2 regions of the Shinella sp. AETb1-6 genome follow, and region 2 is predicted to be linked to the other one. Evidence: predicted binding sites of a transcription regulator. Region 2 holds the regulator's gene; the other holds the start of a gene.
The links. The regulator PhoB, encoded in region 2, activates phosphate uptake and scavenging genes when phosphate is short. The targets are predictions, from matches to a motif close to TGTCATNNANCTGTCAT.

Region 1: the regulator PhoB is predicted to act here: its motif matches at 12,988-13,004, upstream of GR158_RS16290 (DUF2794 domain-containing protein).

Annotation. Positions count from the first base shown of each region.
Region 1 is NZ_WUMM01000008.1:232,551-248,350, reverse strand. Features, by position in the region: gene GR158_RS16360 (beta-ketoacyl-ACP reductase) at 1-77, shown strand, start outside; gene GR158_RS16355 (4a-hydroxytetrahydrobiopterin dehydratase) at 151-459, shown strand; gene GR158_RS16350 (YkvA family protein) at 531-920, shown strand; gene GR158_RS16345 (invasion associated locus B family protein) at 1,235-1,738, shown strand; gene GR158_RS16340 (MFS transporter) at 1,791-3,203, opposite strand; gene GR158_RS16335 (LysR family transcriptional regulator) at 3,330-4,250, shown strand; gene rlmN (23S rRNA (adenine(2503)-C(2))-methyltransferase RlmN) at 4,379-5,617, shown strand; gene GR158_RS16325 (DsbE family thiol:disulfide interchange protein) at 5,666-6,280, opposite strand; gene ccmD (heme exporter protein CcmD) at 6,277-6,444, opposite strand; gene GR158_RS16315 (heme ABC transporter permease) at 6,441-7,202, opposite strand; gene ccmB (heme exporter protein CcmB) at 7,288-7,947, opposite strand; gene ccmA (heme ABC exporter ATP-binding protein CcmA) at 8,129-8,770, opposite strand; gene acnA (aconitate hydratase AcnA) at 9,036-11,729, shown strand; gene GR158_RS16295 (DUF1223 domain-containing protein) at 11,940-12,698, shown strand; gene GR158_RS16290 (DUF2794 domain-containing protein) at 13,025-13,399, shown strand; gene GR158_RS16285 (GNAT family N-acetyltransferase) at 13,533-14,084, opposite strand; gene pyc (pyruvate carboxylase) at 14,216-15,800, opposite strand, start outside.
Region 2 is NZ_WUMM01000002.1:236,871-252,670, forward strand. Features, by position in the region: gene GR158_RS04430 (OmpA family protein) at 1-346, shown strand, start outside; gene GR158_RS04435 (caspase family protein) at 377-1,141, shown strand; gene GR158_RS04440 (hypothetical protein) at 1,259-1,762, shown strand; gene GR158_RS04445 (hypothetical protein) at 1,833-2,381, shown strand; gene GR158_RS04450 (2'-deoxycytidine 5'-triphosphate deaminase) at 2,631-3,737, opposite strand; SAM riboswitch at 3,816-3,894, shown strand; gene GR158_RS04455 (O-succinylhomoserine sulfhydrylase) at 3,938-5,122, shown strand; gene apaG (Co2+/Mg2+ efflux protein ApaG) at 5,246-5,638, shown strand; gene GR158_RS04465 (Hsp33 family molecular chaperone) at 5,817-6,809, opposite strand; gene argF (ornithine carbamoyltransferase) at 7,006-7,917, opposite strand; gene GR158_RS04475 (aspartate aminotransferase family protein) at 7,947-9,137, opposite strand; gene GR158_RS04480 (GcrA family cell cycle regulator) at 9,562-10,101, shown strand; gene phoB (phosphate regulon transcriptional regulator PhoB) at 10,219-10,902, opposite strand; gene phoU (phosphate signaling complex protein PhoU) at 10,922-11,650, opposite strand; gene pstB (phosphate ABC transporter ATP-binding protein PstB) at 11,755-12,570, opposite strand; gene pstA (phosphate ABC transporter permease PstA) at 12,584-13,903, opposite strand; gene pstC (phosphate ABC transporter permease subunit PstC) at 13,900-15,384, opposite strand; gene GR158_RS04510 (PstS family phosphate ABC transporter substrate-binding protein) at 15,550-15,800, opposite strand, start outside.

The DNA.
Region 1 (15,800 bases), on a different contig from region 2:
TCTTCCTCGCTTCCGACGATGCCGGCTTCATCACCGGCTCGACCATCTCGGCCAATGGCGGGCAGTTCTTCGTCTGACGCCGACGCCCATGCCACGGAACACGGCGCCTTGCGGCGCCGTTCTCCATGGCGCGACAGAGAGGAAGGGCCGATGAAACAGGAAAAGCTCGACGAAGCCGCCATCACCGAGGCGCTCGCCACCGTGGACGGCTGGTCCCGCTCCAAAGACGGCATCGCCATCGAAAAGACCTTCCGGTTCAAATCCTTCCGCGAGGCCTTCGGCTTCATGACCGAGGGCGCGCTCGCCGCGGAGAAGTTCAACCATCACCCCGAATGGTTCAACGTCTACAACCGCGTCGACGTGCGGCTGACCAACCACGATGCGGGCGGCCTGACCGCGCTCGACTTCAAGCTGGCGGCGGCGATGGACGGCGCGGCGGCCCTGCGCACGAAGAGTTGAAGCGACGTGACTGCATTCCCATATGAGGAACGCCGGGCGAAACCGGCATCGCCACCTGAAGGAGGCCGTGCATGGATGATGTGAAGATCGGCGAGATTCTTCTGCCGGGAGACGAAGCCGAACAGGAGCGTCAGCGCGACCGCGTGAAGAAGCGGTTCTGGCCGGTTCTCAAGCGCGCCGTGCGGCAGATCCCGTTTTCGCGCGACCTCATCGCCTCCTATTATTGCGCGCTCGATCCCCGCACGCCGCTGCGCGTCCGCGGCACGCTGCTCGGCGCTCTCGCCTATTTTGTGATGCCCATCGACGTCGTTCCCGACTTCCTGGCGGTGGTGGGTTTCACCGATGACATCGCCGTCCTGACGGCCGCGTTTGCCGCCGTCCGCGGCCATGTGCGCGACGATCACTATGTCGCCGCCGACAAGGCGCTTGCGGACGAACCGGACCTGCAACCGACGCGATAGGCCGCCTGCCGCAGGGCTGCCGCGATCGGGGACAAATTCTTGCCCTATTCCTTGTGCCTTTAAGGGTTCGACGGGTTCTATCTCACCAAATTGGGACTGGGGACGCCCGCCTTTCTTCCAGAAGGCAGCGGCGCGGTTCGACGCAATCACGTCCCGGTGCGGCGCGGATGGCCTTCGTAAAATGCGTGCATGTTGACGGTTTGGTAACCTGAATTAAGTCAAAATAAATCAAATCGTCACCATGCATGGCCGACACCGGCAGGACAGGCATCGCCTTCGGCCGCAACCACTGGCAAGACAACCGGCAGGAAAACATGTTTGTAAGAAAGCTCGCAACCGCACTCGCCCTCGTTCTCGCGACCGCAGGCGTTGCCTCGGCGCAGTCGCCGACGCGCATTCAGCAGTTCAATGCCTGGGGTGCCTATTCCTACCAGGCCAATGGCGGCAAGGTGTGCTACGTCCTTTCCGTTCCCAAGGAGAAGAACCCGGCCGGCGTCGACCACGGCGACATCTTCTTCCTCGTCTCGCAGCGCCCGGGCCAGAACATCTCCTACGAGCCGCAGGCCATGATGGGCTATCCGCTGAAGGAAGGCTCCAAGGTCAACGTCAACATCGACGGCCGCAACTTCGTGATGTTCGTCAAGGGCAACTCTGCCTGGGTGGAGAACGCCGCCGAAGAACCGGCCCTCGTCAACGCCATGCGCAGCGGCCGCGACATGAAGGTGCAGGCGACCTCGCGCCGCGGCACCGGCACCAACTATTCCTATTCGCTCTCGGGCATTTCGGCGGCGCTGAAGCAGATCGAAACCTGCCGCTGAGCGCGCTCGTCCAATCCACGCAAAGGCCGGCGTCACGCCGGCCTTTGTCGTTTCAGGCGGTGCCGGACCGGTTGGACGCGAAACGGAAAGCCATCAGCGCGAGCGCAGCCAAGAGAAGCGCCGCCGCCACGCCGAAGGTGGCATGAAGGCCGGTCGCGACGGCGGCACCGCCGGCATTGGCCACATCCTTGGTTCCGACCGCCAGCGTGAAGATCGCGCCCATCAGCGATGCCCCGGTGATCAGGCCGAGATTGCGCGACAGGTTCAGGAGCGCTGACGTGACGCCGCGTTCGCCCTCGGGCACGCCGGACATGACGGCCGCATTGTTCGCCGCCTGGAAAAGCTGGTAGCTGGGCGTCAGCACGACGATGGCCGCGATATAGCCGGCAAGGCCCAAGAGTTCGGAAAGCACGGGCAGTGCGCCCGCACCGGCCGCCATGGCGGCAAGCCCGGCAAGCGTCATCCTGACGGCACCGAAGCGATCGACCATGCGCCCCGCCACGACCCCGGTCAGCACGGAGACCACAGGGCCGGTCGCCAGGACGAAGCCGACATGGGCGGGGCCGAGGCCGAGCGTGCGCGACAGGTAGAAGGGCCCGACGACCAGCGTGACCATGATGACCGTCGCCACCTGCATGCTGGCAACGAGGCTGGCCGCAAAGCCCGGGCGGCGAAACGCCGCGGGGCGGATGAGCGGGAAAGCCGCCCCGCGCTGCCGGATGACGAAGAGCGCCGCCGCCACCGCTGCCGTGGCGAGCAGGCCCACATTCCAGGCGTCGATACCGCCCGCACCCACCGTCATGGCCAGCGCATAGGCGCCGAGTGCTGCGGCGAGCAGCGCGGCGCCGGCCAGATCGAAGCGGCCCGCACCTTTCGCCACCTGCCCGGCGGGCACGAAGCGCCACACAAGCGCGAAGGCCAGGATGCCGAAGGGGACCGCGACGAGGAAGATCGACGGCCAGCCGAAGGTCGCGATCAGCAGGCCGCCGAGCGACGGACCGAGCGCCGTGCCGACGGCGGATGTCGTGCCGAACAGCCCCATGACGCTGCCGATACGCTCCTGCGGCACCGTTTCGCTGACAAAGGCCATGGCGAGCGCCATCATCGCGGCAGCCCCGGCCCCCTGGAACGCGCGGGCGACGATCAGCACCGCGAGCGACGGTGCGGCGGCCGCCAGCAGCGAGGCGACGGAAAAGAGCGCAAGCCCGCCGAGCAGCAGGAGACGCCGGCCGAAGAGGTCGCCGAGACGCCCGATCCCCGCGATCAGCACGGTGCTGGCGAGCAGATAAGCCAGCACGACCCACTGGACCTGCTGGAAGCTGGCGGAAAAGACGTGGCCAAGCGTCGGCAGGGCGACATTGGCGATACTGGTGCCGAGCGACGAGAGCAGAATGGCGAGCGACAGGCCCGCCAGCGCGCCCATCCGGCCCGATCGATCCGTTGCGATGACGTGCATATGGTCCATGGTCTGATCCTCTGTTTGCGCAGAGAGATAAGACTGTGCGAAATATGGCGGAAGGCGCATCCTTTGCACTTCATTCATGCGCCTGACGCCATGTCATCGTCTCGCAGCCGTGCTAGGATGGCCCGCATGGCCAGACCCGACCTCAACCTCCTCGTGACGCTCGACGTGCTGCTTGCCGAAGGCAATGTCGCGCGGGCCGCCCAACGGCTGAGGCTCAGCCCCTCCGCCATGAGCCGGGCGCTGGCGCGGCTGCGCGACGTCACCGGCGACCCGCTGCTGGTGCGCGCCGGGCGCGGACTGGTGCCGACACCGCGTGCGCTGGAACTGCGCGGGCTGGTGGGCCAAGTGGTGGAGGACGCCGAAGCGCTGCTGCGCCCGGCGCGCAGCCTCGATCTCAAAACGCTGGAGCGCACCTTCACGCTGCGCAACCGCGAGGGCTTCGTGGAGACGTTCGGCCCCGCACTCGTCGCCCGCATCGCCAGCGAGGCGCCGCGCGTCGTGCTGCGCTTCGTGGCGAAACCCGACAAGGAAAGCACGCCACTGCGCGACGGCACGGTGGATCTCGAAACCGGCGTGATCGGCGACACGACGGGGCCGGAGGTGCGCGCGCAGGCGCTGTTTCGCGACCGCTTCATCGGCATCGTGCGCGCGGGCCATCCGCTGCTCGACGGCCCGCTGGACGCGGCGCGCTATGCCGGGGGCGGCCATATCCTCGTCTCGCGCGGACGCCGCGAGCGCGGGCCCGTCGACGAGGCGCTGGAACGGATGGGCTTGAAGCGCCGCATCGCCGTGACCGTCGCGAGCTTTTCCGAGGCCGTGGCGCTTGCCCGCAGCTCCGACCTCATCGCGCAGGTCTCCGACCGTGCGACGGCTGCCTTCCGCGAGGGCGTCGCGAGTTTCGCGCTGCCGGTGGACCTGCCGGACTTCACGGTTTCCATGCTGTGGCATCCGCGCATGGATGCCGACCCGGCGCACCGCTGGCTGCGCGCCTGCTTCCGCGAGGTGTGCACGGGCAAGACTGGTGACTTTCCGCCGGAACAGTGCTAAAGGGCGCGCAACTGGGCCGCAAACCGCATCACCACGCGCTGTTTGGCCCGTCGTAACTTCTGTCGAGCATGGACCGCTTGTGGCGCAAAAGCCTGCGCCGGGGCAGCCTGTTCCTGGGGAATGACCCGATGGCAAGCATGGATTTTCTCAATACGGCCGAGCCGGTGAAGGCACCCGTCGTCCGCAACGTCCCGGCCGCCGAAAAGCCGACGCTGATCGGTCTTTCCCGCGAGGACATGGGCCGCGCGCTGGTCGAAAAGGGTGTCAACGAGCGCCAGGTGAAGATGCGCGTCAGCCAGCTCTGGCACTGGCTCTATGTGCGCGGCGTCTCCGATTTCGACGACATGACCAATGTCTCCAAGGACATGCGCGAAATGCTGAAGACGCATTTCACCATCGCACGCCCGGAAATCGTCGACGAGCAGATCTCCAGCGACGGCACGCGCAAGTGGCTGCTGCGCTTTCCCGCGCGCGGCGCCGGCCGCCCGGTGGAGATCGAGACCGTCTACATTCCCGAGGAAGGCCGCGGCACGCTGTGCATTTCCAGCCAGGTCGGCTGCACGCTCACCTGCTCCTTCTGTCACACCGGCACGCAGAAGCTGGTGCGCAACCTGACGGCGGAGGAAATCCTCTCCCAGCTCCTGCTGGCGCGCGACCGGCTGGGCGACTTCCCGGACCGCGACACGCCGGCCGGCGCGATCGTGCCCGCCGAAGGCCGCAAGGTCTCCAACATCGTCATGATGGGCATGGGCGAGCCGCTCTACAATTTCGAGAACGTCAAGACCGCCCTTTTGATTGCAACCGATGGCGACGGCCTGTCGCTCTCCAAGCGCCGCGTCACGCTGTCGACATCGGGCATCGTGCCGGAAATCTACCGCACCGGCTCGGAAATCGGCGTCATGCTGGCAATCTCGCTGCATGCCGTGCGCGACGAGCTGCGCGACATGCTGGTGCCGATCAACAAGAAATATCCGCTGAAGGAACTGCTCGACGCCTGCCGCGCCTATCCGAGCCTGTCGAACGCCCGCCGCATCACCTTCGAATATGTGATGCTGAAGGACGTGAACGACAGCCTGGAAGACGCCAAGCTGCTCATCCAGCTCTTGAAGGGCATTCCGGCCAAGATCAACCTCATTCCGTTCAATCCCTGGCCGGGCACGAATTACCAGTGTTCGGACTGGGAGCAGATCGAGCGCTTTGCCGATTTCATCAACCAGGCCGGCTATGCCTCGCCGATCCGCACGCCGCGCGGCCGCGACATCCTCGCCGCCTGCGGCCAGCTGAAATCGGAATCCGAGCGCATGCGCAAGGTCGAGCGCATGGCCTTCGAGGCCATGATGATCGTCGGCCACGGCGAGGACGACTGAGGCCTTCGCGTCGGCCATTGCAGGACATCGTGAGGTGAGGACCGGCCGTCAGCCGGCCTGCGCGGGCGTGCCCAGTGCCTTCTCGATGGCCGGGAACAGCCCTTCCTTCAGGCTCCTGTCGTCGAACGGGCCGACCCGCTTGTAGAGGATCGTGCCGTCAGGGCCGACGAGATAGCTTTCCGGGATGCCGTAGACGCCCCAGTCGATCGCCATCTTGCCGACGGGATCGAGGCCGATGGCCGAGAAGGGATTGCCGAGCTCGCCGAGGAAGCCGAGCGCACCCTCCGCGCGATCCTTGTAATTGACGCCGACGACGTTGAGCCGAGGGTCCTGCGAGAGGGCGAGAATGATCGGGTGTTCCTGCCGGCAGGGCACGCACCAGGAGGCCCAGAAATTCACCAGCGTCAGCTTGCCCTTGCCGGTTTCGGTGGTGAGCGCCGGCACCGGCGCGCCGTTCCTGATGGCGCCGGCCAGCGGCTCCAGATCACGGTAGGGCGCCTTGGTGCCGATGAGCGCCGACGGGATTTCGGATGTGCTGCGGCCGGAGGTGAGCTGCGTCCAGAAGATCAGCGCGAGGCCGACGAAGATGGCGAGCGGCAGGGCGGCCAGGATGACGCGCATGCGCTTGCCGCCGGCTCCCGCATTGCCTTCGGTCTCGCTCATCCCGCATTCTCCTGGCGCGCGGAGCGGCGGCGGATGCCGGCGGCTTCAAGACGCGCAAGCTCGCGGTGGCGCGCGCGATGGTCGAGCCAGACCCACAGCACGAGGCCGAAGACAACGGCGAAGGCGGCGATATAGGACGCCGTGACGTAGAAGGCGTGGCTCATGCGGCCTCTCCGGCGGAACGGGCGGCATGGCGGCGCAGCACGGCGATGCGGCGGCGCAGGATCTCGTTGCGCATGGCAAGGATATGCAGCGTGAAGAACAGCATGGTGAAGGCGACGGCCATGATCAGCAGCGGCCACAGGAAGGCCGGGTCGATGGTCGGGCCATCCATGCGCATCACGCTGGCCGGCTGGTGCAGCGTGTTCCACCATTCGACCGAGAACTTGATGATCGGGATGTTGACGAAGCCGACCAGAATGAGGATGGCGCTGGCCTTGGCGGCGCGCGTCGGGTCGTCCATGGCGCGGTTGAGCGCGATGAGGCCGAGATACATCAGGAACAGCACGAAGACCGAGGTGAGCCGCGCATCCCACACCCACCATGTGCCCCACATCGGCTTGCCCCACAGCGAGCCGGTAATCAGCGCGACGAGGGTGAAGCCGGCGCCGAGCGGGGCTGCGGCCTTGGCCAAGACATCGGCCAGCGGGTGGCGCCAGACCAGCGTGCCGAGCGCCGACAGCGCCATGACCGTGTAGCACATCATCGACAGCCAGGCGGCCGGCACATGCACATACATGATGCGCACGGTCTGGCCCTGCTGATAATCATCCACCGATGCGAAGGAGAGGTAGAGCCCGACGGCGAACAGACAGACCGTCAGCGCGGCAAGCCACGGCCAGACGATGGCGACCAGCGCCAGGAACCGCGTCGGGTTGGCAAGGTCGCTGAATTTTCGGATGGCAAGGCTCGGTTCGCTCATGATGGTTCTTTAACGCGTCAGCCCCGTCTCTTCAATTGATCTGCCGCAATCACATTCCTGTCAATTCGGCCTGTCAATCGGCCCGTCAATCGCTGGACAGGCGAAGCGCGGCGGCCGCCGCCACGGGGCCGATCACCGCGAAGAACAGGTTGAGCGCCACGAGGATGAGGAAGGGCGGCAGGAAGGGGGCGGGATCCTGGATCGCCGCATAGACGGCGGAGACGCCGAAGATCAGCACGGGAATGGCGAGCGGCAGCACCAGGATCGAGACGAGCAGCCCGCCGCGCGGCAAGGCAACGGCGATGCCGGCCCCGGCCGCACCGATGAAGGTGATCGCCGGCGTGCCGACCAGAAGCGTCAGCGTCGTCGCACCGATCGCCACCTCGTCCATGTTCATGAAGAGGCCGAGCAGCGGCGAGGCGATGACGAGCGGCAGGCCGGTCGCCAGCCAGTGCGCCAGGCACTTGATGAAGACGGTGAGCACCAGCGGCGTCTCCTGCATCAACAGAAGATCGAGCGAACCGTCCTCGCGCTCCGCCTGGAACAGCCGGTCGAGCCCGAGCAGCGAGGCGAGCAGCGCGCCGATCCAGAGAATGGCGGGTCCGATGCGCGCGAGAAGGTTGAGGTCCGGCCCCACGCCGAAGGGAATGACGGCAACGACCGTCATGAAGAACAGCACGCCGATCAGCGCCCCGCCGCCGGCACGCATGGAGAGTTTGAGGTCGCGGGCGAGGAGGGCGATCATGCGGGAACCTTGGTGAACAGCAGCGGTGGCGCCTGTTCGCCTCCCTCATCCGACCCTTCGGGCCACCTTCTCCCCGGTGGGGAGAAGGAAACAGGAAACGTTTGCGATTTTCCCCTTCTCCCCACCGGGGAGAAGGGGCCGGCAGGCGGATGAGGGGGGATAGTGGCATATGCAGGCGTCATCACCACACCGTCTCCGCCACGCCCGTAAACCCCGTCATCCGCAGTTCCCTCACCCCGTCGAGCCCGAGCGGCTGGTGCGTTGCGGCGATCGCGATGCCGCCGCGCGACAGATGGGCCGTCACCAGCCCGGCGAACATGCTTTCGGCCGCCACGTCCAGCGCAGCCGTCGGCTCGTCGAGGATCCAGACCGGGCGCCAGGCGACGAGCAGCTTGGCCATCGCCATGCGGCGCTGCTGGCCGGCGGAGAGCGTGCCGAAGGGCAGATGCACGATGCCGCCAAGTCCCACCCTGTCGGCCGCCTCATCGACGGACAGGCCCGCGCCGCCGGCGAAATCCCCGAGGAAGGCTTTCCAGAAGGTGAGGTTCTCGTCGACGGTCAGTTCGCGCTTCATGGCGTTGCGGTGGCCGAGATAATGGGCGGCCTCGGCAAGACGCTCCACCGGTTGCGCTGCAGCAAGAAGCCGCGCCGTGCCGGCCTCGGCGGCCAGCAATCCGGCCAGCACGCGCAGGAGCGTCGACTTGCCCGAGCCGTTCGCACCCGTGACGACAAGCGCTTCGCCGCCGGCGATCTCGAAGGAAATATCCCGGAAAATCAGGTCTTCGCCGCGCCTGGCGCTCAATCCTTCGGCGACGAGCCGCATGGTGCTTCACTTTCCCTTTACGACCCGGGTCGCAATGCAAAAAATTGTGCCGTTTTACCGTTCGGCGCTCTGGATCGTTCCTTAGAAATTATCTATAACGCCCGCAACACGCCAGCGGTCGGCGTGAATATCATCCAAGCGCCGAACACGGGAATGATTTCCGCGTACGGACAGCGGAAATGACCGCACCCGCATCCCATTCGCGCTCAACGCGCACGGGCGTTCGTACGTCAGATTTCTGGCGCCAGACGAGACGGGGTATCAAGTGTCCAAATCCCTAGACAGTTTCAATTGTCGTTCGGTCCTCACGGTCAACGGCAAAGACTACGTATATTACAGCCTGCCCAAGGCTGAAGCGAACGGCCTCGCCGGCATCTCCAAGCTGCCCTACTCCATGAAGGTGCTCTTGGAAAACCTGCTGCGCTTCGAGGACGGCCGCTCGGTCACCAAGGAGCAGATCCTCTCCGTCGTCGAATGGCTCAAGAACAAGGGCACCGTCGAAAACGAGATCGCCTATCGCCCGGCGCGCGTTCTGATGCAGGACTTCACCGGCGTTCCCGCCGTCGTCGACCTTGCCGCCATGCGCGACGCGATGGTTTCGCTCGGCGGTGATCCGGAAAAGATCAACCCGCTCGTTCCCGTCGACCTCGTCATCGACCACTCCGTCATCGTCGACGAATTCGGCACGCCGACCGCCTTTGCCCGCAACGTCGAGCTCGAATACGAGCGCAACGGCGAGCGCTACCGCTTCCTCAAGTGGGGTCAGCAGGCCTTCAAGAACTTCCGCGTCGTTCCTCCGGGCACGGGTATCTGTCACCAGGTCAATCTGGAATATCTGGGCCAGACGGTCTGGACCAAGGAAGAAGACGGCGAGACCATCGCCTACCCGGATACCTGCGTGGGCACCGACAGCCACACGACCATGATCAACGGTCTCGGCGTCCTGGGCTGGGGCGTGGGCGGCATCGAAGCCGAAGCCGCCATGCTCGGCCAGCCGGTCTCCATGCTGCTGCCCGAGGTCATCGGCTTCAAGCTGACCGGCAAGCTCAAGGAAGGCGTCACCGCGACCGACCTCGTGCTGATGGTCGTGCAGATGCTGCGCAAGAAGGGCGTGGTCTCCAAGTTCGTCGAATTCTTCGGCCCCGGCCTCGACAACATGACGCTCGCCGACCGCGCGACGATCGGCAATATGGGCCCGGAATACGGCGCGACCTGCGGCTTCTTCCCGGTCGACAGCGAAACCGTCAACTACCTCACCATGTCCGGCCGCGAAGAGCAGCGCATCGCACTCGTCGAAGCCTATTCGAAGGCCCAGGGCATGTGGCGTGACGGCGACGGCGCCGACCTCGTCTTCACCGACACGCTCGAACTCGACCTCGGCGACGTCGTTCCGGCCATGGCCGGCCCGAAGCGTCCGGAAGGCCGCATCCCGCTCGAGAACATCGCATCGGGCTTCGCCACGGCACTTGAGAACGACTACAAGAAGCCCGGCCAGCTCTCCACCCGCTACGCGGTCGAAGGCACCGACTACGATCTCGGCCATGGCGACGTCGCCATCGCGGCCATCACGTCGTGCACCAACACGTCCAACCCGTCGGTCCTCATCGCCGCCGGCCTGCTCGCCCGCAACGCCGTCGCCAAGGGCCTGAAGACCAAGCCCTGGGTCAAGACGTCGCTGGCACCGGGATCGCAGGTGGTGGGCGAATACCTCGCCAAGTCCGGCCTCCAGGCCGATCTCGACAAGCTCGGCTTCAACCTCGTCGGCTTCGGCTGCACGACCTGCATCGGCAATTCCGGCCCACTGCCGGCGCCGATCTCCAAGACGATCAACGACAAGGGCCTGATCGCCGCCGGCGTTCTCTCCGGCAACCGCAACTTCGAAGGCCGCATCTCGCCGGACGTGCAGGCGAACTACCTCGCCTCCCCGCCGCTCGTCGTGGCCTACGCCCTTGCCGGCACGGTCCAGAAGGACCTGACGACGGAACCGCTCGGTGAAGACCAGAACGGCAACCCCGTCTACCTCAAGGACATCTGGCCGACCTCGCAGGAAATCCAGGAATTCATCCTGAAATACGTCACCCGCGCGCTCTATGCCGCGAAGTACGCCGACGTCTTCAAGGGCGACGCCAACTGGCAGGCCGTTCAGGTGCCGGATGGACAGACCTATGCATGGGACGACCAGTCGACCTATGTGCAGAACCCGCCCTACTTCGTGGGCATGGGCAAGACCGGCTCGGGCCTGAAGGACATCAAGGGCGCCCGCGTCCTGGGTCTCTTCGGCGACAAGATCACGACCGACCACATCTCGCCGGCCGGTTCGATCAAGGCGGCCTCGCCTGCCGGTGCCTACCTCACGGAAAACGGCGTCGCCGTCGCCGACTTCAACCAGTACGGCACGCGCCGCGGCAACCATGAAGTCATGATGCGCGGCACCTTCGCCAATATCCGCATCCGCAACCACATGCTCGGCCCGAACGGCAAGGAAGGTGGCTACACCATCCATTACCCGACGAAGGAAGAGCTTTCGATCTACGATGCGGCCATGAAATACAAGGCCGAGGGCGTTCCGCTCGTCATCTTCGCCGGCGTCGAATACGGCAACGGCTCGTCACGCGACTGGGCGGCAAAGGGCACCAACCTGCTCGGCGTCAAGGCCGTGATCGCCCAGTCCTTCGAGCGCATCCACCGCTCGAACCTCGTCGGCATGGGCGTCGTGCCCTTCGTCTTCGAGGAAGGCACGACCTGGGCTTCGCTCGACCTCAAGGGCGACGAGATCGTCACGATCGAGGGCCTGGAAGGCGACATCAAGCCGCGCGAGAAGAAGATCGCCAAGATCACCTACTCCGACGGCACGGTGAAGGACGTACCGCTGCTTTGCCGCATCGATACGCTCGACGAGGTCATGTACATGAACAACGGCGGCATCCTGCAGACCGTTCTTCGCGACCTCGCCGCCTGAACGATCCGGCGTGAAAGACACGATGCCGGGGCTTTTGCCCCGGCATTTTCCGTTTTCGGGGTGCGTTTCGCCGTTCCGAACGCAAAATCGGTTCATGTTTGCCGGATTTGGCCCCCGAAAATCTCACTCCATCGTGACTTCCTGTTGAAGCCGCAACGGCGTATGACGGGCTCGAAAAGGCCGGCCCGTGCCGGTGCTCCATTGGGAATGATCATGCCGAGACCGCATCTTCCGGAATGTCTGGCGATCCTGCTGACGCTCGCTGCCGGCGCTGCCCATGCGCAGGAGGCCGTCGCGCCCAAGGGTGTGGTCGAACTCTTCACCAGCCAGGGCTGCTCGTCCTGTCCGCCCGCCGACAAGGCGCTGGAAACCCTGGTGCGCGAGGGCGAGGTCGTGGCGCTTGCCTATCACGTCGATTACTGGAACTATCTCGGCTGGGCCGACACGCTCGCCTCCAAGGACAATACCGACCGGCAATATGCCTATGCCCGCATGTTCGGCCGCAACGGCGTCTACACGCCCCAGGCCGTGCTGAACGGCCGCGAGCACCTCAACGGGGCCAATATTTCCGGCATCCGCGACCGCATCAGCGCCCTGTCCACCGAAGGCAAGGGCCTGAAGGTTCCGGTCGACGTGGCTGTGGCGAACGACGAGCTGCGTATCCGCGTCGGCGCCGGCGAAGGCAAGGCCAATATCGTCATCGCCTATTTCGAGCGCGAGCGGACGATCAACATCGACAAGGGCGAAAACCGCGGCAAGACGGTCAACTACTGGCACGCCGTGACCTCGATGGAAACGATCGGCATGTGGGAAGGCAAGGAGACCAATCTCGTGCTTCCGGCCGACATGCTGAAGAAGAAAAAGAAGGCCGGCGGCTGCGCCGTGCTGGTCCAGCGCATGAAGACGGCGGACACGCCCGGCGCCATTCTGGGCGCCACCGTGCTGACGGGCGAAAAGGCTTCGCGATAGGCCTGGAGGGAGGTCCGGCCCGGCTTCCTCGAGGGGCTGGGGCTTGAGGGTTCGAAGAGAGACGGACCGGACCTGGACGAAGCTGCCGGCAACGGAATACAAGGCAGCTCCGAGTGACGCACTCCCCGAAACCTGCTTTGTGCACAAGGCAGCAGGCCGGCGGGAGCGGACAGCGGGACTGTCGTCTCAAATTTGGGCGTCTGTTTGTCTGAAATGCGGCGGGACCGCTTTTTTGCGAAATCGCAGGTCTCGGCGCTTCGGCTTGCATTTCAAGGCCACTCAGGCAAACTGTCACCGTGCCGTCATACAGCAGGTACGGAGATTCGATGACAGATCAGCCGGATTTGCAGGCGTCCAACGTCGTGGTCGACCTCAGGGAATACCGCAGCAGCAAGGATCCGCTGCCGGTCACCTTCGATCGCAGGGAGCTCGACGCAATCCTCTGGGTCTATGGCCGCATGGTCGGCGAGGGTGCCTGGCGCGATTACGCGATCGACCATATGCGCGACCGGGCGGTGTTTTCCATCTTCAAGCGCTCCGGCGAAATGCCGCTCTACCGCATCGAGAAGGACCCCAAGCTCGCCGCCAAGCAGGGGGCCTACAGCGTCATCAACCAGCACGGCACGATCCTGAAGCGCGGCCACGAGTTGAAGCAGGTGCTCAAGGTCTTCGACAAGGTGCTGCGTCTCGTCGAGACCTAGAGCTTTTCCGGTGAACTCCGGTTCACTGGAAAAGCTCTAGGTTCCTGTTTTTACCGCATTATCCGACGCCGAAGCGACTTCGCTTCGGCTGGAAATGCTCTAGGCAGCGCCCCGGGATTTCACCACCGCGTTTTCATGCCATCGTGCCCGGGTAATCCGTCGCCGACGGTTCCGTCTCCGCGCCGTCGCCGAGCGCGCGCTGCATGAACACCGTATCCAGCCAGCGGCCGTGCTTGAAGCCCGTCGCCTTCATGTGGCCGCTGTGCGCAAAACCTGCGGCGGCGTGAACGGCGATGGAGGCGGGATGCGCCCCGCCGATGACGGCCACCATCTGGCGGAAGCCGAGCGCCGTGCACCGGCGGATGAGCTCCGCCAGAAGCGCGCGGCCGACGCCCTTGCCGCGTGCTTCCGGCGCCAGATAGACGGAATCCTCGACAAGCCAGCGATAGGCCGGGCGCGTACGGAAGGCGGAGGCATAGGCATAGCCCAGAATGAGGCCGGTCTGCTCCACCGCCACGATATAGGGATAGCCCTTGCCGGTGATCGCCGCAAAGCGCGCCGCCATCTCGTCGGGCGACGGCGGATCGATCTCGTAGCTCGCCACGCCGTTCAGCACGGATTCGCGGTAGATCTCGGTGAAGGCGGCGATGTCGCCGGAAACGGCGGTGCGGATGATGAAGTTCATGGGCGCCGGCAGCTGTTGAACGGTTCGATGCCTTTTGCGTCCGCGCCGGGCAGAAATCAAGACGAAGTCGGGGGTGAGGTTAACCCTCACCCCCGAACCGGTTCATTGCTTTATGGCTCCGCCGCGGGCGATCAGGCGCCGTAGACGATGAGGAGGTCCTTGGCGTCGATCTGGTCACCGGCCTTGACCAGCACCTCGGAGATCGTGCCGTCCTTTTCGGCATGCAGCGCCGTTTCCATTTTCATCGCCTCGATGGAGAGCAGCACGTCGCCGGCCTTGACGGCCTGGCCGGCCGAAACGGAGACCGTCGAGATGACGCCCGGCATTGGCGCGCCGAGATGGGCGGCATTGCCGTTGTCGGCCTTGCGGCGTACGGCGGACGAGGCGGCGCGGTTGCGGTCCGGCACCTTGATGAGGCGCGGCTGGCCGTTCAGCTCGAAGAACACCTTCACCATGCCCTGCGCATCCGGCTCGCTCGTCGCCTGGTGCAGGATGACGAGCGACTTGCCCTTCTCGATCTCGGGCTGGAGTTCCTCGCCGGCCGACAGGCCGTAGAAGTAGGCCGGCGTCGGCAGCACGCTGACGGGGCCGTACAGGTCGGCGGCCAGCGCATAGTCGGTGAAGACCTTCGGATACATCAGGTAGGAGGCGAATTCGAAATCGTCGACCTTGCGCTCCAGCTTCTCCTCGATCGCCGTACGCTCGGCATCGAGATCGGCCGGCGGCAGGAGCGAGCCGGGCACCTCGGTATAGGCCGCCTCGCCCTTCAGCGCCTTCTTCTGCAGGCCTTCCGGCCAGCCGCCCGGAGGCTGGCCGAGATCGCCGCGCAGCATCGAGACGACCGATTCCGGGAAGGCGATGTCCTTGGCCGGGTTCTCGACATCGGCGACGGTGAGATCCTGGCTGACCATCATCAGCGCCATGTCGCCCACCACCTTGGAGGACGGCGTGACCTTGACGATATCGCCGAACATCTGGTTGGCGTCGGCATAGGCCTGGGCGACCTTGTGCCACTTGGTCTCAAGGCCGAGCGAACGGGCCTGTTCCTTGAGGTTGGTGAACTGGCCGCCCGGCATTTCATGCAGGTAGACTTCGGAGGCCGGCCCCTTGAGGTCGCTTTCGAAGGCGGCGTACTGGAAGCGCACAGCCTCCCAGTAGAAGGAGATGCGGCGGATCCATTCGGGATCGAGGCCCGGATCGCGCTCCGACCCCTTCAGCGCCTCGACGATGGAGCCGAGGCAGGGCTGCGAGGTGTTGCCGGAGAGGGCATCCATCGCCGCATCGACCACGTCGACGCCGGATTCGACGGCCGCCAGCACCGTGGCGGCCGCAATGCCCGACGTATCGTGCGTGTGGAAATGGATGGGCAGGTCGGTCGCCTCGCGCAGCGCCTTGAACAGGACGCGCGCGGCCGCGGGCTTCAGGAGACCCGCCATGTCCTTGACCGCGATCATGTGCGCGCCGGCCTTTTCCAGCTCGGCGGCAAGGGCGGTGTAGTATTTCAGGTCGTATTTCGGGCGCGCCGAATTGAGCAGATCGCCGGTGTAGCAGATCGCCGCCTCGCAGATGCGGTTCTCTTCGACGACCGCATCCATCGAGACGCGCATGTTGTCGACCCAGTTCAGGCAGTCGAACACGCGGAACACGTCGATGCCGCCCTTCGCCGCCTGGCGCACGAAGTACTTCACGACATTGTCCGGGTAATTCTTGTAGCCC
Region 2 (15,800 bases):
CAGGCCCGTTCTCGATATCAATATTGGCTTCGGCCTGAACTCCTCGACCCTCACCGATTCTGCTCAGACCGTCCTGCGGGAGCTTGCCGTCGCGTTGACATCACCAGACTTGAGCGGCAGCAAGTTTTCGTTGAGCGGCCACACCGATGCCTCCGGCACCAGCGAGAGCAACCAGCTCCTGTCCGAGCGGCGCGCCCTGTCCGTAAGGAATTTCCTTGCCTCCCACGGCGTGCCGCCGCACAGGCTGATCGCCGCGGGCTACGGAGAAGAGCGTTCCACGCAGGGACTGGACCCCAATGACCCGAAAAATCGCCGGGTTGAGATCATCAATCTCGGAACGCCTTGAACACGCGCAACACAACCCGTTGGTCATCCGATGAACACTCCCCTCAGATTCGTGAAATCAGGAACGGTTGCAGCCCTTTCCCTTCTGGCGGCGGTGTTTGCCGTCATCCTGTTTTTGCTCCCGGCGAATGCCGGCTTGTCTCTCAGGGATAAAGCGCCCCAACCATCATTCGTTGTGTATAGCGTCGGCCCCGGAGAACATACGTATGATGACGCCGAGCAAGGTTTTTCGGCGATGTTCATCGACGCGCTGGTTTCTGCCGTCCCGGATGAGGATGTTGCCCTTACCATCCGGCGGACGAGAGCCAACGCGGGGGGCCAGATCGAACCCGCGGTAGAGGACAGCCTTGAGGGAACGGCAAGCCTGCGGAGCACCAGCGGCATCAAGAAGGCGTTGCTGGTCGCGGTGGAAAAGTACGAGGCGGGCGTGCTGACCGCGCCCGTTCACCATGCCAAGCGCTTGGATAAAGTGCTGCAAGGCATCGGCTACCAGACGGAGGTCCTCACAGACCCCGATCAAAACACTTTCGCTCTCGTGTTGGACAAATTCGTGCAGGGCCTCAAGACAGGTGATCAGGCGCTCTTCTACTTTAACGGAAGAGGGTTCGACTTAGCCAATGCCGCTTACCTTCTCCCGAGGGACGAAGGGACGCCCATGACCCTGGAGGGCTACAAGAGGCGGGCCATACCCTTTGAAACCGTGCAAGGAAAAATTACGAAAAAGGCACGCAACGCCATCTTCATTGTTGACATCGATCGAAGTGAACTTGGCGGTTCGAGCAGAGTCACGCGATAGCGCCCTCCACCGGTCGCACGCATCAAAACCTTGACCAGCCGAAATCAAGAAACGAGGCACATCGTGACATACCCGCGCCGACTTCTTGCATGTGCGCTTCTCTCCCTGGCTTCCGTCATGAACACGACCGGGGCAGCGCATTCGGCTGGCATCAGCCTGTTCGAACTGGACAAGGTACCCGACCTCACCGGATTCCTGCTCAAGGACGGGAAGATGTTCGCCGTCTTCAACGACGCGCTTGTGTCGCTTCAGTCCGACGAGCTTTACGGAAAGCTCCTCAAGATGGATCCGGCCGGCAAAAAGAACTGCACGAAGATACTCTACGCGGACAGCGACAAATCGTGGACCTCGAAGCCCTGCATCTCCGCGCGACGCCAGGCCGACGGATCCTATCTGGTTGACCTCGCGATCCGGTACGAATTCCCTGACGACGTGAAAGACGAAATCAGCAACCTCAAGGCCGCCGACCACGTAAAAGAGCGGAAATTGCGCATCCACTTCGAAGCCACGGCATCGACATGCACGGCAAGCGTGATCGCGCGCACCTATGTGCCGCTGGACGGCACGAAGCATAAGTCCTCCAGGACCGGTCCAGTCACCTGCAGGACAATCGCTCACTGAGCCTGTCGGCCCACCGCAACGCTGCATTCTCGATAAATCCCACCACACTCCGAGTTACTGGACACAAACAATGTCACTTCGTCGCCGAAATATCATTCTTGGCCTTTGCTTCCTGCTTTCCCTCAAGTCGACGGCGGAAGCCAGCGGGGCAACGATGTACAGCTTTGAAAACGTTCCCGACATTGCCAGCATAGTTCTGAAGGATGGCAAGATGTTCGCCGCATTCGGTGGCGCAACGGTCACGGATGCCATGAACACATTCAACAAGCTTCTTCCGCTGGATCTTAAGGGCAAGACCAAGTGTACGAAGCTTGAACATGTGGAACTGGGAACCGGCTGGACCGAAAATCCCTGCCTCACCGTCCGACATGCCAGCGACGGCGAGTATGTCATCGATGTGGTGAACAGGTTCGATTACGGAGACACCAGTGACGCAGGGTATGTCGACTTCCTCAAAACGGAGGACTTCGTCAAGGAAAGGCGCTTCACGTTTCGCTTCTCGGTAAAAAGGAACGGCTGCGAGATCGAGGTCACGAAGCGCAGTTACATTCCCATCAACAGCAAAAAATCAAAGCCATCACGAACAGGCTCCGGCATCTGCACGGTAAAAAAACACTGAGAGAATGCCTGAGCTCCATGGATATGCCCCCAAGAAGGTCTCGAGACGGTCCCATAGAGCCTAAAATTTTACCGCATTTCATAGCTCAGCCTTCGGCACCACACGCTCTCGATGTCTGGTCCCTTCAGTTATCGACTCAGACAACACGAACCGCGTGCCAGCCCGATCTCGAGCAATAGGCGCCAGATCCTTTGGTACCGCACTGGATCAAAGTGGGCGATTACCGGTGCCGCTAGCTTCTGCCAGGCGTCACCCGGCGCGGAAGTGCTTGGAGAGCTTGAGGCCCTGCGCCTGATAGTTGGAGCCGAGGCCGGAGCCGTAGAGGCCTGCGGGGGCTTCGAGCATGTGCTCGTAGATCAGGCGGCCGACGATCTGGCCGTGTTCGAGGATGAAGGGCACCTCGTGGCTGCGCACTTCCAGCACCGCGCGGCTGCCGGAACCGCCGGCCGGCGCGTGGCCGAAACCGGGATCGAAGAAGCCGGCGTAATGCACGCGGAACTCGCCGACGAGCGGATCGAACGGCGTCATCTCGGCCGCATAGAGCGGCGGCACATGCACGGCCTCGCGAGAGACGAGGATGTAGAACTCGTCCGGGTCGAGGATCAGCTCGTTGCGGCCGCGGCTGAACAGGGGCTCCCAGAAATCGAAGATGTCGTGCTGGTTCTTGCGATCGACATCGACGACGGAGGTGTGATGCTTGCCGCGATAGCCGATGAGGCCGTCCGGCCCCGTGCCCTTGAGATCGATCGACAGGGCGATGCCGCCGCCGGAGACATTGGGCGTTTCGCTGGCGACGAGCGTGTCGCTGACATGCAGCGCCGTGAGCTCGTTTTCGCTGAGGAGCGCATTGCCCTTGCGGAAGCGGATCTGCGACAGGCGCGAACCGCGGCGCACCACGATGGGGAAGGTGCGCGGGGAGATTTCCAGATAGAGCGGTCCGGCATAGCCGGCCGGGATCTTGTCGAATTCCTGCGCCCGGTCGGTGATGACGCGGGTGAAGATATCGAGGCGGCCGGTGGAGCTCTTGGGGTTCGCGGATGCGGCGAGTTCGGCCGGCAGATCGAGGCTTTCCATCAGCGGCACGATGTAGACGCAACCGGTTTCCAGAACCGCGCCCTCGCTGAGATCGATGACGTGCAGTTGCAGGCGGTCGAGCTTGTCGGCGACGAGATGGGACGGGCCGGGCAGGAAACTTGCCCGCACGCGGAACGCCTTGGCGCCGAGCCGCAGATCGAGGCTCGCCGGCTGGATCTGGTCGTCATCCAGCGCGGCTTCGCTTTTCAGCCGGCCGCTTTCGAACAAGCCGCGGATGGCGTTATCCGCCAGAATGCCCGTGCTGCGCACCACAGAAGCCATAGTCGTACCGTCCCGTCAGAAGGATCGCACAAAACCAAATGCCGGCAATTGACGCAAGCGCAGCCAAGCAGTATTAGCGGATTATCCCGTGGTGATTTGGCCGGCCGGCTTGCAGCCACGTAAAACAAGTAGCTAAAAAGGCCGGGTTCGAAACCGGCTTGCTTTTGCGGCCGGTTTTTTTGTTTGAAGGCGACGATCACATGAGCAAGTCCTGGCGTCCGGCCACCCAACTCGTTCACGGCGGAACCACCCGCTCCCAGCACGGCGAAACCGCCGAAGCCATCTTCCTGACGCAGGGCTTCGTCTATGACACGTCCGCTGCGGCCGAAGCCCGCTTCAAGGGCGAGACGGACGGGTTCATCTATGCCCGCTACGGCAGCCCGACCAACGACATGTTCGAAAAGCGCATGTGCATGCTGGAAGGCGCCGAAGACGCCCGCGCCACCGCCTCCGGCATGGCCGCCGTGTCCGCCGCGATCCTCTGCCAGCTCAAGGCGGGCGATCATATCGTCGCCGCTCGCGCGCTGTTCGGGTCCTGCCGCTGGGTGGTGGAGACGCTTGCGCCGAAATACGGCATCGAGTGCACGCTGATCGACGGCCGCGACCTCGCCAACTGGGAAGGCGCGATCCGCAAGAACACCAAGGTGTTCTTCCTGGAAAGCCCGACCAATCCGACGCTGGAAGTGATCGACATCGCCGGTGTGGCGACGCTCGCCAACCAGATCGGCGCGAAGGTGGTGGTCGACAACGTGTTCGCCACGCCGCTCTTCCAGAAGCCGCTGGAACTCGGCGCGCATGTCGTCGTCTACTCCGCCACGAAGCATATCGACGGCCAGGGCCGCTGCCTGGGCGGCGTCGTCCTGTCGGACAAGCAGTGGATCGACGAGAACCTGCACGACTACTTCCGCCATACCGGCCCGGCCATGTCGCCGTTCAATGCCTGGACGTTGCTGAAGGGCATCGAGACGCTGCCGCTGCGCGTGAAACAGCAGACGGAGAATGCGAGCCGCATCGCCGATTTCCTCGCCGACCAGAAGCAGGTCGCCCGCGTGATCTATCCCGGCCGCAAGGACCATCCGCAGGCCGATATCATCGCCAAGCAGATGACGGGCGGCTCCACCTTGGTCTGCTTCGAGATGAAGGGCGGCAAGGACGCGGCGTTCGCGCTGCAGGATGCGCTCGAGGTCGTGAAGATCTCCAACAATCTCGGCGACGCCAAGAGCCTGATCACGCATCCGGCGACGACGACGCACAAGAACCTGACGGACGAGGCGCGCGCCGAGCTCGGCATTTCCGCCGGCACCGTGCGCCTGTCGGCCGGCATCGAGGACAGCGACGACCTGATCGAGGATTTCGCCCGCGCGCTCTCCAAGGTCACCGCCTGATTTCGCCAGGACGGACGACAGTTGAAAAAGGCGCCAGCCACAAGGCCGGCGCCTTTTGCGCTTATCCTTGACGAAACCTTATTCGTGTAGAATAGCAGGGGTCGTTCAGTTCAAGGCTTGCCCATGTATCGTGCGCTGACCCGCGACATCGAAGTGACCGTAGAGCCATATTATCTGGCCGATCAGTCCGATCCCGACGACAGCCGCTATGTCTGGGGATACCGGGTCGTCATTTCCAACCACTCCGACATCGCCGTGCGTCTGGTGACGCGCTACTGGCATATCACCGACCAGAACGGGCAGGTGGACGAGGTGAATGGACCGGGCGTGATCGGCGAGCAGCCGGTGCTGAGGCCCGGCGACACCTACGAATATTCATCGGGCTGCCCGCTGGAAACGCCGTCCGGCATCATGTTCGGCCGCTACCGCATGGAAGCGGAAAACGGCGAGGCCTTCGACGTCGCCATTCCCGCCTTTTCGCTGGATACGCCGGGACAGGCGCGTACGCTGAATTGAGGGTTGGGGTGGCCCCCTCATCCGGCTGCCGCCACCTTCTCCCCGAGGGGAGAAGGGAGGGATGCAAAGTCCCGCCTTGCCTCCACGAAAGTGATCTCAGGAAAACAGTCCGGCTGGGCCCTTCTCCCCTGGGGGAGAAGGTGGCCGACAGGCCGGATGAGGGAGTTGCCGCAAGCGTTTACTGCGGCAGGACTTCCGCGGCTTCGAAGCGGTAGGTCGTCGAGCAGAACTCGCAGGTGACGGCGATCTCGCCCTTTTCGTCCGCCGTATGGGCGATCTCCTCGGCGCTGAGCGCTGCCAGCACGCCCTTCAGCTTTTCGCGCGAGCACGAGCAGCGGTCGAAGACCTGCTGCGGCGGGTAGACCCGCACGCCGCGCTCGTGGAACAGGCGAAACAGCAGCCGTTCGGTGCCGACATTCGGATCCGTCAGCTCATCCGCGTCGATCGTCTCGACCATGGCCTTGGCCTCGGCCCAATGATCATCGTCGTCGATCTTGTGGCCGGCCTCGTCGCCGTCGCCGCCGGGAAGGTCGGCCTGGCGCATGCGCTCGGGCGATTGCGGCAGGAACTGCGCGACCATGCCGCCGGCACGCCAGCGGTGACGCGCCTTGCCGTCGGCATCGCGGTCGTACAGTTCGGCGACGCCGAGGCGCACCTTGGTCGGGATCTGCTCCGACTGGCGGAAATAGACGCCGGCGATTTCTTCCAGCGTATGGCCGTCGAGCGGAACGATGCCCTGGTAGCGCTGCATATGCGCGCCCTGATCGATGGTGAAGGCGAGGATGCCCTTGCCGAGCAGCTCATGCGGCTCGGTCGCGCCGGCTGCGATGGCGGCATCGAGCGCTTCCTGATCGAAGCGGGCATAGGCGCGCACATCCTGCGGTGCGGAGAAATCCGCGACGAGCAGGTCGACGGGGCCATCGCCCTTGGTCTGCACGATCAGCTTGCCCTCGAATTTCAGCGAGGTTCCGAGGAGCACGGTCAGCGCGATGGCTTCCGCCAGCAGGCGGGCCACCGGTGCGGGATAATCATGCCGGCCGAGAATGGTATCCAGCATGGGACCGAGCTGCACGGCGCGGCCGCGCACATCCAGGCCCTCGACCTGGAAAGGCAGGACGTGGTCATCGCCGGCATAGCCGGGCTCACCGAGTTTCAGGGCGGTTTCCGCCATCATCATTCTACTCCTTCACGCGCCGCAATGCCGGCGGGCTCAGGGCCCGGCCGCTTGGGGCAGCACTCTATCCTGATTGCGCATATGCCGGCCGGGATCATTCCACACCGGGCGGGCATGCGCCAGTGAAAGCGCCTCGCGGCGCCTCTGCGATAGGCCCTAGATCGTGCCGGTAGCGCCGTTTTTCAAGACGGCCTCAGACGGCTCCGAAGCACCAGGCGAGGATGGACTTCTGTGCGTGCAGGCGGTTTTCGGCCTCATCGAAGACCACGGACTGCGGGCCGTCGATGACCTCGTTGGTGACTTCCTCGCCGCGATGGGCGGGCAGGCAGTGCATGAAGAGCGCGTCCTTGCTGGCGCGCGCCATGAGCTGCGGGTTGACCTGATAGGGCTGGAAGATGTTGTGGCCGCGGGCGCGGTGCTCCTGGTTCATCGAGACCCAGGTATCGGTGACGACGAGATCGGCGCCGTCGACCATCGCCTCGGCATCGTGCCCGAGCAGGATATTGCCGCCGTTGTCACGCGCCCAGTTGAGGATCTTGTCATCAGGCTCGGAGCCCATCGGCACGGCCATCTTCATGGTGTAGCCGAAGCGGGCCGAGCCCTCGACGAAGGAATGCAGCACGTTGTTGCCGTCGCCCGTCCAGGTGAAGGTCTTGCCTTTGGTGGAGCCGCGATGCTCCTCGAAGGTCATGATGTCGGCCATGATCTGGCAGGGATGGGTGAGATCCGTCAGCGCGTTGATGACCGGCACCGTGGCGTGCTCGGCCAGCTCCAGCAGGCGTGCATGGTCGGTCGTGCGGATCATGATCGCGTCGACATAGCGCGACAGGACCTTGGCCGTGTCGCCGATGGTCTCGGCGCGGCCGAGCTGCATTTCCGTGCCCGACAGGAACAGCGTCTCGCCGCCGAGCTGGCGCATGCCGACATCGAACGAAACGCGGGTGCGGGTGGACGGTTTCTCGAAGATCATCGCCAGCATCTTGCCGGCCAGCGGCTTGGCTTCGGTGCCGGCCTTGTTGGCGGCCTTTCGCGCATGCGCATCGTCCATGATGACGCGGAGATCGCTTTCCGAAACGGCGGAAAGATCGAGAAAATGCTTGGCCATGATGTGTCCTGTCCCAGTCCCTTATGCGCTCAGGCGGCCTTGGCGGCGCTCAGCTTTTCGGCGGCCCGCTCGATGCGGGCGAGCCCTTCGCGTGCATCTTCCGCCGTGGTGATCAGCGGCGGCAGAAGGCGCAGCACATTGTCGCCCGCCGGCACGGCAAGCAGCTTTTCGGCGCGAACCGCCTTCAGGAGATCGGCGACCGGAATGCGTGCCTTGATGCCGAGCATCAGGCCCTCGCCGCGCACGTCCTCGATGATGTCGGGGAAGCGGTCCTGCAGCGCCGCGAGGCCCTGGCGGAAGACCAGCGCGACATCGCGCACATGCTCCAGGAAGCCATCGGCGAGCACCACGTCGAGCACGGCGTTGCCGACGGCCATGGCGAGCGGATTGCCGCCATAGGTCGAGCCGTGCGTGCCGGCCACCATGCCGGACGCCGCCTCGGCCGTTGCCAGGCACGCGCCGAGCGGGAAGCCGCCGCCGATACCCTTGGCGATCGCCATGATGTCGGGTGCGACGCCCGAATGCTCATAGGCGAAGAGGCGGCCCGTGCGGCCGACGCCCGTCTGAACCTCGTCGAGGATGAGCAGCAGGCCGTATTCGTCGCAGAGCTGGCGCAGCTCCTGCATGAATTCCTTCGGCACCGGCCTGAGGCCGCCCTCGCCCTGAACGGGCTCGATCAGGATCGCCGCGGTTTCCTCGGTGATCGCGTCCTTGACGGCGGCGATGTCGCCGAAGGGAACCTTGAGGAAGCCCGGCGCCTTGGGGCCGAAGCCCTCGATGTACTTTTCCTGTCCACCGGCGGCGATTGTCGCGATCGTGCGGCCATGGAACGCGCCTTCGAAGGTGATGATGTGGAACTTGCCCGGATGCCCCTTGGCGAAATGATAGCGGCGCGCGGTCTTGATCGCGCATTCCAGCGCTTCCGCACCCGAATTGGTGAAGAACACCTTTTCGGCGAAGGTCGCGTCCGTCAGCCGGCGGCCGAGGCTTTCCTGGCCCGCAACCTCATAGAGATTGGAGAGGTGCCAGACCTTGTCGGCCTGCTCCTTCAGCGCGGAAACGAGATGGGGATGGCCGTGGCCGAGCGAACTGACGGCCACGCCGGCGGCGAAATCGAGATATCGCTCGCCGTTCTCGTCGATCAGCCAGACGCCCTCCCCGTGCGTGAACCGGAGCGGCGCACGCATATAGGTTTCATAGAGCGGCGCGGCATCGGCCATGGCGCGTATCCTCCAAAAGGGATGCGGAAAAGAAATTCGGGGGCTTGACTTTCCGGTTGCCAGAAAAATCAAAAGCCGCCTTTCGGCGGCATGCTGCACTATCGGCATTTCAGGCCGTGATGTCAATAAAATGCATAGCTCCAAATCGCACTGAACCTCCCGCAAGGTGAGGATTCACAGCATGCATGGACAGTGTCGCTATCGAGTCACACCCTACCAGCAAGTTGGGGAAAACTCTGAAATCGATTCGCCCCGATTCCCCCGACTCTTGTCACAGAGTCCCCCGAACTCTAGGTTAAGGGTCAATTACTAGACTGCATGCGGCGGAACTAGTCACCACCAGAGTTAGGGCGCTCAGGCTACGGATTCGTTCGTGGCGCGATGAGGGATTCCCGCACAGCGAGCGCCGAACGGAGACGAGAGCATGAACTGGACAGACGAGCGGGTCGAGAAACTCAAGAAGCTCTGGAGCGAGGGCCTCAGTGCCAGCCAGATCGCGGCGCAGCTCGGCGGCGTCAGCCGCAACGCCGTGATCGGCAAGGTGCACCGGCTCAACCTGCCCGGCCGCGCCAAGGCCGGCGGCACGCCCGCTTCGGCCCGCCCGAAGCGCCCGGCGCAGGCCACCCCGCGTCCCTCGAACTTTACCGCGCGTCCGGCCAACGCGCCCCGTCCGGTCAGCCGGCCGGTGGGCAACGCCCTTGCCAAGGATGAGATCGACACCGATTTCGATGCACAGGCCGAGAACCTGCCCGTCGTGATCAGCGGCAAGAACGTCGTGGTGCCGATGTCGCGCAAGCTGGAGCTGACGCAGCTCACCGAGCGCACCTGCAAGTGGCCGATCGGCGACCCGCTGAACGACGACTTCCATTTCTGCGGCTGCGAGTCCCCTGACAATTCGCCCTATTGCACCTATCACCAGCGTCTCGCCTACCAGCCTTCGGCCGAGCGCCGCCGGGCACGGTGACACCGGCGACAGAAGACTAGAAACGGGGCCGAAAGGCTCCGTTTTCGTTTGCGCGGCCTGCCGGAACGCAAACGGGCCCCGAAGGGCCCGTTTGCGTCCTTGGGAGGAATGCGTCGCTCAGGTTTCCAGCGAGTAGCCGGCGCCGCGCACCGTGCGGATGACATCCTGCATGTTGGCGAAGTTGAGTGCCTTGCGCAGGCGTCCGACATGCACATCGACGGTACGCTCGTCGACATAGATGTCATGCCCCCAGACACCGTCGAGAAGCTGCGAACGCGAGAAGACGCGGCCGGGCGAGGTCATCAGGAACTCCAGGAGGCGGAACTCCGTCGGGCCGAGGCGGACTTCGCGCGTGCGGCGGTGAACGCGGTGCGTCTCGCGGTCGAGCTCGATATCGCCGCAGCGCAGCACCGTGGAGACCACTTCCGGTTTGGCACGGCGCAGCATGGCCCGCACGCGGGCGACGAGTTCCGGCGTGGAGAAGGGCTTGACCACGTAGTCATCCGCACCGGTGGCGAGGCCCCGCACGCGTTCGCTCTCCTCGCCGCGCGCCGTCAGCATGATGATCGGCAGCCGCTCGGTTTCCGGCCGCTGGCGCAGGCGCCGGCACAGTTCGATGCCGGAAACGCCCGGGAGCATCCAGTCGAGGATGAGAAGATCGGGCATGCGCTCCTGCAAGCGCATCTCCGCCTCGTCGCCGGACAGGATCGTATCCACCTCGAAACCCTCCGCCTCGAGATTGTAACGCAGGAGGACGCTCAGCGCCTCCTCATCTTCCACGACGGCAATTCTGGGCACCATGTAGCGAACCCTATCCAGTTTACTCGGAAGCTTCGGAGACATCGGCCGTGACGACGGATGTCGAGGTGTCGTCCTTCGGGCGCTCGCCCTCGGGCTGGGAGCCCGTCGCCATGTAGTAGATGGTTTCGGCGATGTTGGTCGCGTGGTCGCCGATGCGCTCGATGTTCTTGGCGCAGAACAGGAGATGGGTGCAGGGCGTGATGTTGCGCGGGTCTTCCATCATGTAGGTCAGGAGTTCGCGGAACAGCGAGGTGTAGATCGCATCGATCTCGTCGTCGCGCTCGCGGATCGCCTTGGCCTTGTCCACCGAGCGGGTGGCGAAGACATCGAGCACTTCCTTGAGCTGCATCAGCGCCAGTTCGGCAAGATGCTCGAGACCGCGCGCGAGCTTGCGCGGCATGCCCGAGCTCTGCACGGCGATCACCCGCTTGGCGGTGTTCTTGCCGAGGTCGCCGACGCGCTCCAACTCGGCGGCGATGCGGATCGTGCCCATGATTTCGCGCAGGTCGGCCGCCATCGGCTGGCGCTTGGCGATGGTGACGATCGCCTTCTCGTTGATCTGGCGCTCGGCATTGTCGAGGATGACGTCCTCGGAAATGACCTTCTGGGCCAGCGCCGCATCGGCGGAAACGAGGGCGCGGACGGAATCCGCCACCATCTGCTCGGCCGTGCCGCCCATCTCGGAAATGCGGCGGGAGAGGTATTTCAATTCTTCATCGTAGATCGAGACGATATGGGTCGATGACATCGTTCTGTCCTTAATACACGAGACGTGTTTTTTCGACGCAATTCCGAACGCAAAACCGCTTCACACTTTTGCTGGAATTGCTTGGGGCTAAGGCTACCAAAACGTCAGCCGAAGCGGCCCATGATGTAGTCCTGCGTGCGCTGGTCATCCGGGTTGGTGAACATCTTGTCGGTATCGTTCTCCTCGACGAGGTTGCCGAGGTGGAACATGGCGGTGCGCTGCGACACGCGGGCCGCCTGCTGCATGGAATGCGTCACGATGACGATCGTGAAATTGGCGCGCAGCTCGTGGATCAGTTCCTCGACCTTTGCGGTGGCGATCGGGTCGAGCGCGGAGCAGGGCTCGTCCATCAGGATGACTTCCGGGCTGACGGCAACGGCACGTGCGATGCACAGGCGCTGCTGCTGGCCGCCGGAAAGGCCCGTGCCGCCTTCGTGCAGGCGATCCTTCACCTCGTTCCACAGGCCGGCCTTCTGCAGGCTCTGTTCGACGATCGCGTCCATATCGGCCTTCGCCTTGGCGAGGCCGTGGATGCGCGGGCCATAGGCGACGTTCTCGTAGATCGACTTCGGGAACGGGTTCGGCTTCTGGAAGACCATGCCGACGCGGGCGCGCAATTCAACGACATCGATGTTCGGATCGTAGATATCGTCGCTGTCGAGCGTGATGCGGCCGGTGACGCGGCAGCCGTCGATCGTGTCGTTCATGCGGTTGAGCGTGCGCAGGAAGGTCGACTTGCCGCAGCCGGAGGGGCCGATGAGCGCCGTGACGGTGTTTTCGCGGACGTTCAGGTTCACGTCATAGAGGGCGCGCTTCTCGCCGTAATAAACCGAAACGTCCTTGCCGATCATCTTGTAGGAAATGTCGTTCATTTGTCTGTCCAGGGCTTTCTCGACTGCTGCTTCTGACATCATGTTCATATGACCGGTCCTTCTACCAGCGTCGTTCGAAACGGCGGCGCAGGAGGATCGCACCGACATTCATCAAGATGAGGAAAATGAGGAGCACGATGATGGCTCCCGACGTGCGCTCCACGAAGGCGCGCTCGGCCTCGTTCGCCCACATGTAGATCTGCACCGGAAGCGCCGTCGCCGGGTCCATCGGCGTTGCCGGAACGTCGGCGACGAAGGCGACCATGCCGATGAGGAGCAGCGGCGCGGTTTCGCCGAGCGCATGGGCAAGCCCGATGATCGTGCCGGTGAGGATACCGGGCATGGCGAGCGGCAGGACGTGATGGAACACGGTCTGCATCTTGGAGGCACCGAGCCCGAGTGCTGCCGCACGGATCGACGGCGGCACCGCCTTCAGCGCAGCACGCGTCGCGATGATGATCGTCGGCAGCGTCATGAGGGTCAGCACGAGACCGCCCACCAGGGCCGCCGAGCGCGGGAAGCCGGCAAAGTTGATGAAGACGGCGAGACCGAGCAGACCGTAAACGATGGAGGGAACGGCGGCGAGGTTGTTGATGTTGACCTCGATGAGATCCGTGAAGCGGTTCTTCGGGGCAAACTCTTCGAGATAAATCGAGGCGGCAACGCCGATCGGCAGCGACAGGACGAGCACGATGAGCATCATGTAGAGCGAGCCGATGAGTGCCACGCCCACGCCTGCGGCCTCCGGACGGCTCGATGCGCCGTTGGTGAAGAGGCCGGTGTTGAAGTGCTTGGAAAGGGCGCCGCTCTCGGCAAGCTGGTTCATCCAGCCGACCTGCTTGTCGGAGACCTTGCGGTTCGTTTCCGGCACGCTGAGATCGATCTGGCCCTTGAAGGCGGAGTCGAGATCGCCGTGCGCCAGGACGGTCACGGTCTGCGTCGTGCCGATGATCGACGGATCGGCGGTCACGAGATTGCGCAGCTGCACCCGCACGCTGTCGGAAATCATGCCGTTGACGGCCTTCAGGCCGGCGCGGTCGTCCTCGCTGACGCCGAGCACCTTGGCGAGCGCGTTGCGCGCAACGACAGGGTAGTTCGCGGTCACGAGCTTCTGCGGATTGGTGGCGCGCTCGTTGTTCTTGTCGATGATCTGCTCCGAGAACTCGATCGGGATGGTGATCATCGTCTGCTGGAATGCGGTGTAGCCCTTGGAGACGACCGAAAACAGCAGGAGGAAGAGGAACAGCAGGCCGAAGGCGATTGCCGCCATGCCGTAGAGGCGGAAGCGGCGTTCGGCGGCGTAACGGCGACGCAGGCCGATATCGCGGCGTTCGGGCCTGGTGGCGATGCCGAGGGCGGGGCTTGTGGAGACCTGGCTCATTCGTACTGCTCCCGGTATTTGCGCACGATGTAGAGGGCGTAGATGTTGAGGCAGAGCGTGATCACGAAGAGCGTGATGCCGAGCGCGAAGGCTACCAGCGTCTGCGGCGAGGTGAATTCGAGGTCGCCCGTCAGCTGGTTGACGATCTTGACCGTCACCGTCGTCATCGGCTCGAAGGGATTGAGCTGCATGCGGGCGGCGACACCGGCCGCGAGCACCACGATCATGGTTTCGCCGATGGCGCGCGAGGCGGTCATCAGGAGAGCGCCGACGATGCCCGGCAGCGCTGCCGGCATGATGACCCGCTTGATGGTTTCCGAGCGGGTGGCACCCAGACCGAGCGAACCGTCACGCAGGGCGCGCGGCACGGCGGTGATGATATCGTCCGACAGCGACGAGACGTAGGGGATCAGCATGATGCCCATGACGATGCCGGCCGTCAGAACGCTCTGCGCCTGGATGAAGCTTGCATAATTGCCGGTGACCAGGCCGTTCAGCTGAGCGGAGATATCGCGCAGGAACGGGCCGACGGTGATGAGGGCGAAGAAGCCGTAGACGATGGTCGGGATGCCGGCGAGCACTTCGAGAAGCGGCTTGGCAACGGAACGCACGGTCCGCGAGGCATATTCCGACATGTAGATGGCGGCGAAGAGGCCGACCGGCACGGCGACCAGCATGGCGACGAAGCCGATATAGAGCGTGCCGGCAAGCAGCGGGATCAGGCCGAACTGGCCGGAGGAGGCCGTGGCGCCCGCCGCGGCGAAACGCGGATCCCAGGTCGTCCCGAAGAAGAACTCCCAGGCCGGAACCATGTTGAAGAAATGGATGGCTTCCGTCGCCATGGAGGCCACGATGCCGACCGTCGTCAGGATGGCGATGGAGGAGGCCGCGATGAGGCTGACCAGCATCACGCCTTCGACGCGGTTGCGGGCGCGGAACTTCGGTGCGATCGCGCGGTAGGAGACGAAGGCGCCGGCAAGGGCCGCGACGATGACGAGGATCGACAGGAAGGTGCCGCTCGCCTTCGTCATGCGGTTGAGATCGTCGGCCGACGTGAGCATGTAGGGCGCCGGATCGGCGGCGAGCGGAACACCCTTGGCCGCCAGCACGGTGCGGGCGGTCGCGCTGTCGGCGAACATCGCCTCGCGCTCTTCGGCCGACAGCGTGTTCAGGCCGCGCGAGATGGCGCCGATCATGTTGTAGGCGAGGTTCTGCTCGGCCTGGGAGGTGGCCTTCACCTCTTCGGGAAAGCCGCCGCGAACCGTCGAGCTGATGTAGATCGGGCTTGCGATGATCCAGACCAGCATCACGACGAGAGCCGGCAGGACCGACCAGATGGCGACGAAGGACCCGTAGTAGCCCGGACGGGAATGCAGGCTCGAAAGCTTGCCGCCGGCAAGCGCGTTGGCGCGCCAGCTTCCGAAAAGATAGCCCGCCACGCCGATCACGGCGATGATGAGCAAGAGAAGTGAAATACTCATTTTAGGAAAGTCTCCTGGCGAGATCATCCGCCCTGAGCGTGCCAAATCGCCCGCTCCGACCGTTCGACCGGGCGCCCCATTCCCGGCCGAAGAACATGACGCGGGCGTCCCCGCCCGAAAGCCAGAGGTCGCCGCGGCGCAAACCGCCGCGGCAACCCAAGGTCATTACATGATCTTGCCGTCGGCGAAGGCCTTGCGGATTTCTTCGCGCTCGGCTTCCGGAGCGGCGACGAGGCCGTATTCAGCCAGCGGAGAGTCCGGGCCGATCATGTCGTCGCTCGTGAAGAACTCGACATATTCCTTCAGGCCCGGGATGACGCCGAGATGGGCCTTCTTGACGTAGAAGAACAGCGGGCGCGAAACCGGGTATTCGCCGGAAGCGATCGTCTCGGTCGAGGGAACGATGCCGTTGACGG